One region of the Micromonospora sp. NBC_00389 genome, then DNA from elsewhere that is predicted to be linked to it. Evidence: riboswitches for the same ligand, from Rfam matches in the RefSeq annotation. Region 1 holds a riboswitch; the other holds the start of a gene.
What was found. Region 1 has a riboswitch for cyclic di-AMP ahead of OG470_RS33060 (C39 family peptidase). Riboswitches for the same ligand answer to the same signal wherever they lie in the genome.
Positions count from the first base shown of each region.

Region 2: linked by a shared signal. The riboswitch ahead of OG470_RS09955 (coiled-coil domain-containing protein) and the one ahead of OG470_RS33060 (C39 family peptidase) in region 1 are both predicted to bind cyclic di-AMP.

Region 1 covers NZ_CP107947.1:6,983,120-6,990,108, forward strand. The annotation lists gene OG470_RS33050 (transposase family protein) at 1-436, opposite strand, end outside; gene OG470_RS33055 (DUF302 domain-containing protein) at 536-808, shown strand; gene OG470_RS33060 (C39 family peptidase) at 1,104-1,937, opposite strand; cyclic di-AMP (ydaO/yuaA leader) riboswitch at 2,163-2,304, opposite strand; gene OG470_RS33065 (transposase) at 3,277-3,588, shown strand; gene OG470_RS33070 (IS3 family transposase) at 3,585-4,511, shown strand; gene OG470_RS33075 (hypothetical protein) at 4,742-5,374, shown strand; gene OG470_RS33080 (serine hydrolase) at 6,946-6,989, shown strand, end outside.
Region 2 covers NZ_CP107947.1:2,083,793-2,090,781, reverse strand. The annotation lists gene OG470_RS09975 (heavy-metal-associated domain-containing protein) at 1-69, opposite strand, end outside; gene OG470_RS09970 (metal-sensitive transcriptional regulator) at 224-520, shown strand; gene OG470_RS09965 (copper-translocating P-type ATPase) at 527-2,614, opposite strand; gene OG470_RS09960 (YibE/F family protein) at 2,926-4,290, shown strand; cyclic di-AMP (ydaO/yuaA leader) riboswitch at 4,457-4,588, shown strand; gene OG470_RS09955 (coiled-coil domain-containing protein) at 4,592-5,611, shown strand; gene OG470_RS09950 (carbonic anhydrase) at 5,667-6,404, opposite strand; gene OG470_RS09945 (helix-turn-helix transcriptional regulator) at 6,607-6,942, shown strand.

The DNA of each region.
Region 1 (6,989 bases):
CGGCGATGACCAGGCGGGTACTGGCATCGATGGCGACCTGCAGATTCGTCGAATAGCGGTAGTTCTTGCTCCGGGCGGCCAGGCGGTGATCGCGGGTCGGGATCAGGGTGCCGTCGACGATGGCGATCTGGTCGACCGGCCGCCGACGCACCGGCGCCAGGGCAAGCAGCGGGACGAGGGTGTCGATCACCCGGTGCGCGGCGGAGTGCGACACCCCGAACAGCGGGCCGATCTGGCGCATGGTCAGGTTGGTGCGCCAGTACGCCGCGTCCAGGAGCACCCGGTCGGGCAGGTCCAGGGCCCACTGCCGGCCCGGCCGGCCGTCAGTGATCGCGTCACCACCACGCTCGGCGACTAAGCGGACCAGCTTGCGGAACTGGTCGGGCTGCAACCCGGTGAACGGGAAGATCCATGCCGGACGGGCTGCGGTGATCACCTGTACCCAGGCATATTGACCGACCGTCCTTTACAGACAGACGCCGGGGTTACGAGACGTCCCTTAGGCGAGCTATAAAAACGAACCTCCAGCAACGCACTGCACGACAAGCTCGGCATCAACCTGGAGGACTACGTCATCCTCGGCGCCTGCAACCCGCCTCTGGCACACCAGGCGCTCGAAGCGGAACGGGAGATCGGGCTGCTGCTGCCGTGCAACGTCGTGGTCCGCGCCGACGGCCCCGACGCCACCCTGGTGCAGGCCCTCGACCCCCAGGTGATGGTGCAGCTGACCGGGAGAGACGAGCTGCGACCGGTGGCTGACGAGGCGACCCGGCGGCTCCGCGCCGCCCTGGACAGCCTGACCGCCTGACCCCCCGGGCGGGCGGCCGCCGCTAACGGGTGGGCTGCTGGTCCTGCTCGCCGCGACCGTCCTGGCCGTCTACAAGCCGCGCGGCACAACCCCCGCTACGGCGCACACCGCCGGCCTCAGCTCGCGAAACGTGCGCCGTAGCGGGCCCTCGACCTGCGCGTGCCGGACAGCCTGGCCTTCACCGAAGTGAACAGCTGGGTGGGGAGTGCCACCGCTCGCGAGAGCGCGGACCGGGCGAAATGCGTCGGGCACCGGCTCCTCGTAGAGAGCCGGTGCCCGAGGGTCGGACGCGGGATTAGGCAGAGTAGCCGCGGGTGGCCATCCAGTTCGCCAGTTCGATGGTGGTCATCCAGTAGGAGGCGGTCGCCGGGTTCGCGGAGTCGGCGATCCGCACGGTCCGCCCGTCGTTCTTGTAGCCGACCACGGCGATGTAGTGGCCGCCGGGGAAGGAGTGCCAGCCCCCGTCGGTGTCCGTGGCGTCGCCGACGGTGTTTGCGACGATGGCCCGTCCGTCGGTGATGGCCTTGACCACGTCGGCCTGGAGCTGGTCCATCTGCACCGGGGAGGCCGTGCCGGGGATCGTCCGGGTCCGGTACGGGTTGCCCTTGACCATCTGGTTGAGCCCGCGGGTGGTGTCCTCGGCGGAGTTGGTGCCGTTCTCGGTGGCGCCGAGCGGGGCGACCATCGCGTCCTGGGTGGTCTCGACGCCGCTCGCGCTGAGCGCGTTGCGCACTGCGGCCGGGCCGCAGTTCCAGTAGGCGGTCTGCGCCTCGTAGGTGTAGTCGAGGACCTTCGTCGAGGGCGGCTTCGGGGCGGCCTTGCGGGTCAGGTCCGGGTTCTGCTTGGTCGACGTGGCGCTGGCCGACGGCGAGGCGCTGGCCGAGGTCGACGGGGATGTCGCGATGCGGGCCTGGTTGCCGGTGGCGACGTCGCCCAGCTGCGGGGCCAGCTCGGCCACGGCGGTCGTGGCCTCCTGGCGCACGGGCGCGTCATTGGCGTTGACGAGCAGGGTACCGGTCGTGGCCGCCAGCACGAGCGCTGCGGCGGAGCCGGCGGCGACCTGGTACGGGCGTTCGGTGGCGAGGCGTCGCAGCTGCCGCTTGAGGTGGTGCTTCACGTGTTCCTCCACGGTACGGGGGGCGGAGAGCGGCGGACCCTGGTCAGCGCGGGACGGCGCGCCGGGGCGCGCGAGGTCCGCGGACGGTGCTAAGCCGCTCGGAAGGGGATCGCCCGGTCAGTCGGGCGTGTCGGATGCCGGGATCAGCTCGTCGGCCCGGAGGGGACGAGCGACCGCATCGCGGCACCGTGAAGTCGGGGGATCGACCGAGGGGTGGGATCGTGCTGCACGAGATGGAACTCCTTCCGACACCGCCTACCGGGTTAGCTGACGGATTCGGGCGGGAAGATCGCCCTACCGCGGGCCGTGGCTCGCGGATTCACCCCGGACGTGCAATGGGTCCCCGGTTCGTGAAATCACGATTGAGCGGGTCGGCGCGGCGTCGCCTCTTGCGACGGAAACCGCACCGGACGCGCCGACACTACTGAACCATTCGCACCCTGCCAACCCACTCACACCTGCGTAAACATGATCGGCGCAATTAATTTCCGCGCAGTTTGGCGCTGACTTCACTCAATGGGACGAGCGGTTACGACGGCGTTGTCGGTCGACAACCGGACGGACGGTCGCGATCGGTGCCTCATCGGCGGTATCGGTGGCCCGGAATGAGTTTCGCTGACCGTGTCCGGGCCGATGTGACTGGGGTCACCAGATCGGACGGTGCCTCATGCCACCCCGCCGGTCGCCAGCAGGCCGTCGGGGCGGCTGGGTGCGCCACCGGCGCCACCCGGGGTGCGGGCACAGCGCCCCCAACTGCGCCAGCCGAGCCGGCACACACCATATGCAGCCAGGTCCACTTATCGTCGGGTGAGATACAGCGTCAGCCGCGTTCCTGCTCGCAGGATCCTGGCAAGATCTTCTCGGAAGCAAGGACTTGACACGTCGACCTCGACCTCGACCTCGACCCGTCCTGCTGGCCACCTTCGAGGCGTCCCTGGATGGACGGCCACCGCGACTGGGTTGCGGATCTCCCCCACCGCGACTAGGACCCGATCGTCACCGCTACCGCCCTGCACGGCTCGACCCCAGCACCTCTCGCCCTGTACGCAGAGATCCACGGACTCCTGCGACCCGGCGCCCTGTTCGTTAACGCCGACCACATGCCCGACGCGGCGCTGCTTGTGGTCGGAATGACAGTGCCGTCACATCATCCGCGAGCTGATTGGGGCAAGATCAGAAGCGGCCCGGTGCCGTTAAGTTGCACTCCCCCGCTTCTACTCCCCCGCGGTAAGCCAGGCTTCAGCGTTGCCTGGCGCAAGGTCGCGAGCGGCCGTCCCGCCAGTTCCTGAGCCACCCCCGCTTTCATGGAGCTTCTTGATCATGGTCTGATGGCCGTGGGGAGGAAGTTTCTGTGGCAGCACCGAAGAAGTACCCCGACGAGCTGCGTCAGCGTGCTGTGCGTTTGTATCGCGAGTCGGACCCGAAGCCCGTGATCCGGCGTCTCGCCGAGCAGCTCGGCGTGCATCACGAGGCTTTGCGGAACTGGATCCGGCAGGCCGAGGCCGACGCTGACGAGCGTCACGACCGGCCCACCAGCGAGATGGCCGAGGAGAACCGCCGGCTGCGCAAGGAAGTCGCCGAGCTGCGACGGGCGAACGAGATCCTGAAAGCGGCGAGCGCGTATTTCGCGGCGGAGCTCGACCCGACCCGGCGACGGTCATGACGTTCATTTATGAACACCGTGACCAGTTCGCGGTCGCGCTCCTGTTACGGGTTCTCAACGTCGGCGCCTCCACCTACTACGCGTGGGTCAAGCAGGCCGAACAACCCTGCGACCGCGACATGGTCGACCTGGGCCTGATCTCCAACATCCACGAGATCTGGAGCGCGTCCGGGCACACCTACGGCGCGGACCGAGTGCACCGGCAGCTCCGCCGTGACGGCATCCGGGTGGGCCGCAAGCGGGTCGAGCGGCTGATGGCCGACCAGGGCTGGCAGGGCGCGTTCCTGCGTCGCGGCTGGCGCGGCGGCTCTACCCGGCAGGACCCTCGGGCGACGCCGGCGCCAGATCTGGTCAACCGGCAGTTCACCGCCGCCGGGCCGAACCGGCTGTGGGTCGCCGACGCCACCCGCATCCCGTGCGGTGAGGGCGTGTTCTGGCTGGCGGCGGTCCGCGATGTCTTCTCCCGCCGGATCGTCGGCTGGAAGACCTCCGACCGCTGCGACACCGACCTGATCCTCGCCGCCCTCGAATACGGGATCTGGTCACGCGATGTCCGAGACGGCCAGTTGATCCATCACAGCGACAGGGGATCGAACTATACGTCTTTCCGGTTCACGCAACGGCTGCAGGACAACGGAATCCTGCCGTCCATGGGCTCCGTCGGTGACTCGTACGACAACGCCCTGATGGAGAACTTCTGGTCCACGCTGAAGATCGAACTCGTCTACCGCACGAGCTGGCGAACCCGCGACGAGGCCGAGAACGCGATCTTCGCGTACATCGACGGCTGGTACAACACCCACCGCATCCAGAAAGAACTCGGCTACCTCAGCCCCGACGAATACGAGACCGCCTGGCACACCAGCCAGCACGACCAGGCCGAGCCACCTATCGCCACCCCTGCACCAGCCGGCAGCAGGTAACCACCGCTCCAGCAAAGCGGGGGGAACTCATCCCGACAGCAGGCCGCAAGAGGGGCGGCGTACGGGTTGCCGGGCACACCGACGGGGTCAACAGCATCGAGCGTGGCCAGGATCGCGGCATGCCTGACCCCTGCCGCGCCCCCACCGTGACCGAAAAACGACGGTCGGTGCCGGGGGTTTTCATCGTTGTGTTCCACCGGTACGGTGCCCGGATGCGACATATCGGAACCATGATCGCCGCGATCGTTATCGGTCCGTTGGCCTGGATCCTTCTCGCCATCGGACAGGGCCGCTCGGTCCAGGCCTTCACCGCGGCGCAAAGCAGCGGCGCCTTGAACACAGGCGACTTCATGCGGAACGCGCTGCTACTGGCAGCGGCTGGAATCCTGCTCGGGCTCATCGCCACACTGCGATTCTCCCCGCTCGGCGCCGTGCTGACCGGCGTCGTGTACGCGGGCACTTATCTCGCCATGATGATGCGCCCGACATGGCTGCTGCGCCTCCTCGGCCACAAGGTGACCGTGGCCGGCCAGCACGCCGACCTGGCCACCCCGGTACGGACCGGCACGACGCTGCTGATCGGTGCCGCGATGCTGGTCGCCGTGCTCAGCGTTCAGCGCTGGCGGCGCTGGCCACGACCAGCCGCCGAGGCACCCGAAATGGAAGCTCCGGAGAGCTTTTCTTCGCCGGCCGCTTTGGCCCAGGACCGCCCGCTCGGCGCCGAAGGGCTCGGCCTGACGACGGCAGGCCCGACCCCGCATCCCGACGCGACCACCGAGAACAACATCGGGCCGCAGCCGGCCGGGGTCGGTGCTACACACTGGGCGAACGCGCTGCGAAGCAACTCTGAGGCTCGGCGATAATCGGGCAGCCACACTGGCTGCCCGCGTGAACACGCTCGCCGCGGTTCTCATCGCCACTGCGGGTGGCGCGCCCACCCGCGGTGGCGATCCTCGGTTCGTCGGGGCGAAGGCCATACCCGACCCCGTCCGCAACGGCCACGCTCACCGACGCACGACCATCATGTACACCACAGGACGTGCGGTTGGCACTGCGGCCAGGGGTGTCATCCGGTCGACCGGGTCGACGCTGACGCGCCGCAATGGTCGCACCGCCTCCGGCGGCACGACATGGGATGGTGTCTGAGCGTCCGGTTGCCCAGTGACACCCTCACCACCTCGGACGTCGGACCGTCACACCGTGCGGAGGGGGCCTCCTCAGGGACGTCTCGCAACTCGGGCTACCGTCCATGGTGGACAATGGCCAGGCCCAGGTGGTCTCGCCGTCCGCCCCGAGTGGGTCTTCCCCGTTCACTGGCCTGCAGCCAGCCTGGTTCCGCCGGCTGGTCCGCTTGGTCGCGCACTGCGGGGTGGTCGTCGCCATCGTCGTCTTCCGTCAGGTGGTGCCCACAGGGAATCCGCTTCGCCGCCGTTTCATGTCCATGCCGCTGGCAGTCGGTCGTTTTGTTGGCGCTGCCGCCAGGTTCGGGCCCATCGCGGGAGAAGGGGCGGTGTCCCGGATGTGCCGTCGAATGGGCGGCGGTTGGCGGTTCGGTCGTGCCCCTGGGTTCGGCTGGTCTGTCGTGGCCAGCCGAACCCAGGGGCACACCGGGCGGGCTGCGTTGGGCAGCGGCCTCGGTGCGTCGCGGCGTCAGCGGACTGAGGCGGGCTCGGTGTCGGTGGTGTTCTGCCGAGTTGGCGCGGCGAGCTGACGTATTCGGTGATGACGCCGCCGGGCCGGCCGGGTCAGGAACCGCGTGCGAAGGACTGCCGCGCGCGACGCGGTGGCCTGAACGTGTGCGGGTCCAGGCAGGTCGGTGGATCGGTGACGCCCGGGCCGCCGGACAGCACCCACCCCCACCACGCCGCCCGTCGCCTCGTCGTCGTTCATCCCTCCCAGCCACACCGCGTCGGCGCCGGCGTCGCGCCCCCGGGCGCTGGCAGTAACCACGATGACGTTGGAGTGGGCGCACACGTCAAGGCAGCTGCTGGCCCGCACGACGGCGATGCTGGCGAGTTCCCCCCGCACCCTGTTCAGCTGCGCGACATGATTGATGACCAGGTGCTTGATCCGGCTACCGCAGTCGCCGCCGCGGCACACCGTGTGGCGCTCGAATATTCAGCCATGGGCCCTGACCTGCAGGTCTTCATAGGCCCAAGATCTTCGAGCCGCGCTGCTTGAGCGACCGCTCAAGAGACTTTGAGCCCTCGCTCAAGCAGCGCGGCTCGAAGGTAGTTCGTCCGCAAAGAACTGCAGGAGGGCCTGCAACCGAGTATTCGAGCCCCATAGCCTCGACGATCGGTGCGGCGGGCGGGTGTGGCGGCAGCGTCACCGGCGGCAGCGCACCCAACTCATAGAGTGTGCGGTGGCACACACACGGTGATCACAGCTGGCGTCAAGGCTGCTACAAGCTTGACCCTGGACATTTGTCCGCATGGACGACGCCGCGCCGCGTGGCCGGAGACGCGCCCGCTATCT
Region 2 (6,989 bases), 3.0 Mb from region 1:
CTCGGCGCTGACCGCGCTGACGCAGTGCCCACAGGTCATGCCCTGCACCTGGTACGTCGTGTTGACCATCGGACTGATCTCCCCTCTGCCGCCTCCGAGCTTATACCCCCGGGGGGTAACCTGGAGACGGACCTCCGCCTTTGCCTGTACCGGTACCCGGTTGGGGTATCGCGGCAGGAGACGACCGTACCATACCCCCCAGGGGTACGCTATCCTGGTCGTCATGACCACACCCACCCCGATCCGCGGATACACCGCCAGCAAGGACCAGTTGCTCACGCGGCTTCGCCGCGTCGAGGGGCAGGTCCGTGGCATCGAGAAGATGGTCGACGAGGACCGCTACTGCATCGACGTGCTCACCCAGATCTCCGCGATCCAGGCCGCCTTGGACAAGGTGGCGTTGGGCCTGCTCGACGGGCACGCCCGGCACTGCATGCACGAGGGAGCGGCCGAGGGCAGGGCCGACGAGATGGCCTCCGAGATGATGGCGGCGGTCGGCCGGCTGATGAAGCGCGGCTGAGGGCTCTCAGCCGCGCTCCGGGGCGAGGCGTACCCGGCGCAGCAACTGGGCGTTGAGCGCCACCACGATGGTGGACGCGGACATCAGCACCGCCGCCAGCGCCGGGCTCAACGCCACCCCCGCCCAGGCCAGCACACCGGCCGCCAGCGGCAGCGTCACCACGTTGTAGCCCGCCGCCCAGGCCAGGTTCTGCCGCATCTTGCGGTACGACGCCCGGGAGAGCCGGACCACGGCACCGACCCCGCGCGGGTCCGACGACGCCAGCACCACCCCGGCGGACTCGATCGCGACATCGGTGCCCGCGCCGATCGCGATGCCCACGTCGGCACGAGCCAACGCCGGGGCGTCGTTCACCCCGTCGCCGACCATCGCCACGGTCAACCCCCGCCGCTGGAGTTCGGCAACCCGGTCGTCCTTCTCCGCCGGCAGCACCTCGGCGAAGACCTCGTCGACGCCGGGCCGGAAGCCGAGGTCGGCGGCCACCGCCTCGGCCACCGGTCGGGCATCACCGGTGATCATGGCGATGGTCCGGACGCCGTCGGTGCGCAGCTCGACGATGGCCTGACGGGCCTCCGGACGCACCTCGTCGGTCAGTGCGAACGCGCCAAGCACCGTGTCCGGCAGCCGTACCAGGTGCAGCACGGCGGCACCCCGCGCCGACCATCGCCCGGTCGCCGCGTCCAACTCGGGCGGAAGCGACAGGCCCAGCTCCCGCAGCAGCGCCGGCCCGCCCACCGCGTACTCCGTACCGTCGATGGTGGCCTGCACGCCGCGACCCGGCAGCGACCGGAACCCGGCGGCCCGGGTCGGGCCGGCGGGTCCGGCCGCCGCCACGATCGCCCGGGCCAGCGGATGCTCGCTGTCGGATTCCACGCCGGCCGCGATCCGCAGCGCCTCGTCCCGCCCGACGCCGGGCACCGTCACCACGTCGGTGACCGCGTGCTCGCCCCGGGTCAGGGTGCCGGTCTTGTCGAAGAGCACCACGGCCACGGTCCGCATCCGCTCCAGCGCCAACCGGTCCTTGACCAGGATCCCGGATCGCGCGGCCAGCGCGGTGGAGAGCGCGACGACCAGCGGGATGGCCAGACCGAGCGCGTGCGGGCAGGCGATCACCAGGACGGTGACCGCGCGGACCACCGCCTCGTCCGGCTCGCCGAGCGCGGTCCAGACCAGCACGGTCAGCACCGCGGTGCCGGTGGCCACGTAGAACAGCGCGGCGGCGAACCGGTCAGCCAGCAGTTGTGCCCGCCCGCCGGAGCGCTGCGCCTGCGCGACCATCCGCTGGATGCCGGCGAGCGCGGTCTGCTCACCCAGCGCCTCGACGCGGACCCGGATCGCCGAGTCGGTGGCGACGGTGCCGGCGACCACCCGGTCCCCTGCCGACCGGGCGACCGGACGCGACTCGCCGGTGATCATCGATTCGTCCAGCTCGGCGCCGCCGTCCACGATCCGGCCGTCCGCCGGTACTCGGCCCCCGGGCCGGACCAGCACCACATCGCCGATCCGCAGCTCGGCCACCGACACCGCCTCGACCCGCCCGTCCGCCGTCACCCGCTCGGCCTCGTCGGGCAGCAGTGCGGCCAGCGCCGCGAGTGCGCCCCGGGCCTGCCCGATGGCCTTCATCTCCTGCCAGTGCCCGAGCAGCATGATGGTGACCAGCGCGGCCAGCTCCCACCAGAAGTCCAGGTCGAAGGCTCCCAGGCTGGTGGCCAGCGACGCGGTGTAGGCGACGGTTATCGCCATCGCGACCAGCAGCATCATGCCCGGCGCCCGGTCCCGCACCTCGCGGACCGCACCGACCAGGAACGGCCAGCCACCCCACCAGAACACGACCGAGCCGAGCACCGGCCCGACCCAGGAGCGCCCCGGTACGTCCAGCCGGAGGCCGAGCCGGTCCAGCACCAGGTCGCTCGTCAGCACCACCGGGACGGTGAGCACCAGGCAGACCCAGAACCGACGGCGGAACATCGCCGGGTCGTGCCCGGCGTGCTTGTCATGCCCGGCGTGCTCGTCATGCTGCTTCGGCCCGGCGGACCCGGCGTGCTGCTGGTGACTGCCGGGACGGTCGGGCTCGGGCTGTGACGGAGCGGACATGACTCCAACATGCCGGTCCGGTCACCGCCGTGCGGGCGGTTCGACCGCGCGACACCCCGCCACAACCTGCGTCCGCGGGTCGGGCTGGCTAGCATTTCCCACGATGGCCCTCCGGACCTCGCTACGCAGTCGGGCGCCGACGCCGCCACGATGTGGCGTCGCCTCCGGTCGACCGTGCCGAGCACTCACCGTCCGTAGCCGTCATGTCGCCACCCAGCGATTCGTCATGCCCGTCGCCGCATTCCCGCAGCGGCGGTGAACCGACCGGCCCGCCGGCACGTACCCCGCACCGGATCGTTGGGAGTCTCGCATTGGGTTCCGACCACAGCCGTTCCACTCCGTCCGCCCCGCCCCGGGTACGACGGATCCTCATCGCGACCGTGGTACCGCTCTTCGTCGCCACCGTGCTCGCCGCGGTGGTGCTCTGGCCACGCGACGGGTCGCCGCAGACCGCCGGGGGCACGGACGTGCCGCGCTACCACGGCACGGTGACCCGGGTGGTGACCGAGCCGTGCCCGCCGGCCGCACCGAGTCCCGAGGGCACGCCGGACGCCGGGGCCGGGCTGTGCGGCACCGTGGACGTCCGGGTGGCCGACGGGCCGGCTGCCGGCCAGCAGGTCCAGACGCCGGTGCCGGACGGACCCGGCGCACCCCGGGTCGAGGTCGGTGACGAGGTCATCCTGGTCGAGCTGACCGATCCGGCCGATCCCGTCGCCAGCAGCTGGAACATCGCGGAGCACCAGCGCGGCACGCCGTTGGTCTGGCTGGCGGTGGTCTTCGCCGCCGCGATCGTCGCGTTCGGCCGGTGGCGGGGCCTGGCCGCGCTGGCCGGGCTGGCCGCCAGCTTCGCCATCCTGCTCACCTTCGTGCTCCCGGGGATCGGCGCTGGCCGATCACCGCTGCTGGTGGCGGTGGTCGGCGCCGCCCTGATCATGTTCGTGGTGCTCTACCTGACGCACGGGGTCACCGCGCAGACCTCGGTCGCGGTGCTCGGCACCCTGGGCAGCCTGGTGTTGACCGGCGTGCTCGCCACCATCGCCACCGCCGCCACCCACCTCACCGGCTTCGGGAGCGAGGACGCCACCACGCTGTCGATGTTCCAGGCCAACGTGGACCTGCACGGCCTGCTGCTCGCCGGGATCATCATCGGCTCGCTCGGGGTCCTCGACGACGTGACGGTCACCCAGGCGGCCACCGTCACCGAGCTGGCGAACGCCAACCCCGGGCTGACCCGGTTGCAGCTCTACCGGGCGGCCACCCGAGTCGGCCGGGCGCACATCGCCTCCACCGTCAACACCATCGTGCTGGCGTACGCGGGCGCCTCACTGCCGCTACTGCTCCTGCTCACCGCCGACTCGCGGCCGCTCGGGCAGATCCTGACCAGCGAGTTCCTCGCGCAGGAGATCGTCCGCAGCGCGGTCGCCACGCTCGGCCTCATCGCCGCCGTACCGCTGACCACCGGACTGGCCGCCGTGGTGACCGCAGCCGGCCGGTCGGGTGCCGAGCCGCCCGCCGAGCGACCCAGGCCGGACCGCGCGGAGGCACTGGCCGCACTCAGCTCACCGCGCACGGGTCGACCCGACCCAACCGGACCCGATCCGGCGCGGGCCACACCCCCAACCACCGCCACCGACCGGTGGCACGAGCCGGACAGGAGCACGGAGACGGCATGGTGACACTCCTCAGCGTGACGAGGTGGGGCATCCGCCCTGAGAACCGCGTCACTGGTCACTCAGCGCCATGGCGAAATGACGCTTTTAGTCGGCATCTGGACGTAGCTCAGCCGGTCGACTCTCGGGTAACCTCGCTGCCGGTTACCGCTGAAGGCGCGACGCAGCGCCTGCGGTGCCACCGCCCAATCGCCAGCTGGCGAGCCGGGGACCCAGGCACGTGGGGTGAATCCGCGTCAGCGGTAGGGGCCACTTCCGCCCCGAACCCGTCAGCTAACCCGGTCGGCGGTCGACGGAAGGGAATATTGTGACGGCACCCCTACGCCGCTGGTTGACACCCGTGGTGGCCGTGATCGCCGCACTGACCGTGCTCGCCGGCCCCCTCCCGGCGCACGCCGCCCCGACGACCCCCACACCGTCCGGGCACGAGGAGGACGGCGAGCCCGCGCTGCTCAACGACGTGATCGAGAAGGCCAACCGCGACTACTCTGCCGCCAAGTCCAAGTTGGACAAGTCCAAGAAGCGGCAGATTGAGCTGGCGGCGGAGGTCGACCGGGCCAACGCGGAGTTGGAGAAGCTGGCCCCCCAGGTCGGGCAGATCGCCGCCCAGTCGTACCGGAGCGGCCGGATCGGCGCGATCGCGATGCTGTTGGAGAGCGACGCCCCCGACTCGTTCGTCCAGCGCGCCGCGGTGCTCGACGAGATGAACATGGTCAACGAGAAGAAGCTCTCCGAGGTCAACACGGTGAAGTCCCGCGCCGAGCAGGCCAAGCTGGCCCTCGACGCGGAGGTCCGCGAGCAGCAGAAGCAGACCGCCCTGATGGCGAAGGAGAAGCGCGACGCCGACAAGGCACTCGCGCTGGTCGGTGGGAAGGGCTTCACCGGCGGCCTGGTGTCGGCGACCTCGCCGGTCGCCCGGATCGGCCCCAACCGGACCGCCGACGGTGACTGGAAGTCCGAGTCGTGCAGCGAGAACGACCCCACCACCTCCGGCTGCGTCACCCCGCGCACGCTGCACGCGTACAAGGAGGTCAAGCGGGCCGGCTTCAACCGGTTCGTCGGCTGCTACCGCTCCGGCGGGCCGTGGGAGCACCCGAAGGGCCGCGCCTGCGACTGGTCGTTGCAGAAGAGCGGCTTCAGCCCGTGGCACAACGAGGACACCCGGACGTACGGCAACAACGTGGCCGCGTTCCTCATCCGCAACGCCGACCGGCTCGGTATCTACTACGTGATCTGGAACCGACAGATCTGGTTCCCGGCGACCGGCTGGAAGTCGTACAGCGGGCCGTCGAACCACACCGACCACGTACACATGTCGATGCTCTGACCGCATGTCCACCCGTCGAAGGGCCGTCCCGCGTCGCGGGGCGGCCCTCGTCTCGTCAGGCGGCGGCGGGCGCGGTCGGGCCGGCCGCCGTGCTGGGCCCGGTCGGTACGTCGAGCGCCGTGGCGGTAGCCGGTACGGCGGCCACCGGGCGCACCACGCCGGCGGCGAGCCGGTACGACACCCCCACCACCGCGCAGCGCCCCTGCGCCACCTCGGCTGCCAGCACGGGCGACTGGCCGAGCAGCGCCTCGACGGTCTGCGCGATGTGAATGTCGACGATGCCGTCGATGTCGTCCACCCCCTCGGCCTCGGCGCGACGCAGGCTGGGCAGCACGGCGTCGACCACGGCACGCAGGTGCCCCCGGGGCGGGGTGCCGGTGGCGGCCGCCTCCCGGGCCGCCTGGACCGCACCGCAGGAGCCGTGGCCGAGCACCACCACCAGCGGAGTGCCGAGCACGGTCACCGCGTACTCCACGCTGCCCAGCACCTCCGGGCCGGTCGTGTGCCCGGCCGTGCGGACCACGAAGAGGTCGCCCAGCCCTCGGTCAAAGATGATCTCGGCGGCCAGTCGGGAGTCGGAGCAGCCGACGATCACCGCGAACGGGTGCTGTCCGTCGGCGACCGCCGCCCGGTGCCCGGCGTCCTGGTTGGGGTGGCGCGGGGCGCCGCTGACGAAGCGCCGGTTGCCGGCGGCCAGCTCGGCGTACGCCCGGGCCGGCTCGGTGAGCGCCGGCGCCCGGTCGGTGGCCCGCTGCGGACCCGGCTTACCGCCGGGTGTACCGGGACTACTCATCCCGCACCTCGTCTCACGCGTTTGACCTGCTCAAATGGCTCTTCAGCCGGGCCGGCGGCGGGCGCTGGCTCGGGCTCCACGGTCACACGCACCACAAGATGCGTCAAGATATGCGTGAGTTAGATTTCATACGTTGGCCCTGGGCCGGCCCTTCGGAGGTGCCACCGAGGCCAGGGCGGACAACCGGAGAGGCGGACCCACGATGGCGAGCACGGCGGCGGGCGACACCGGCAGCGGCCGGAACTGGACGTTCCTCACCAACCACGGACACGTCCTGCTGGCCATCGCCCGCGACCCCACCGCCCGGCTGCGCGACGTGGCGGCCGAGGTCGGCGTGACCGAGCGGGCCGCACAGGCGATCGTCGCGGACCTGGAGGCCGGCGGCTACCTGCACCGCACCCGGGTCGGCCGGCGCAACGAGTACACCCTCAACCCGGCCGGCCGGTTCCGGCACCCCGCCGAAGCAGACCGTCAGGTCGGCGATCTGCTCGCGCTCTTCGCCGAGACGCCCGCCTCAGCAGCCACCCACCCGTCCTGACCGCCGTCCCTCGGGCCGCGGCCCGAGGGAGCACAGCGGTAATCTCT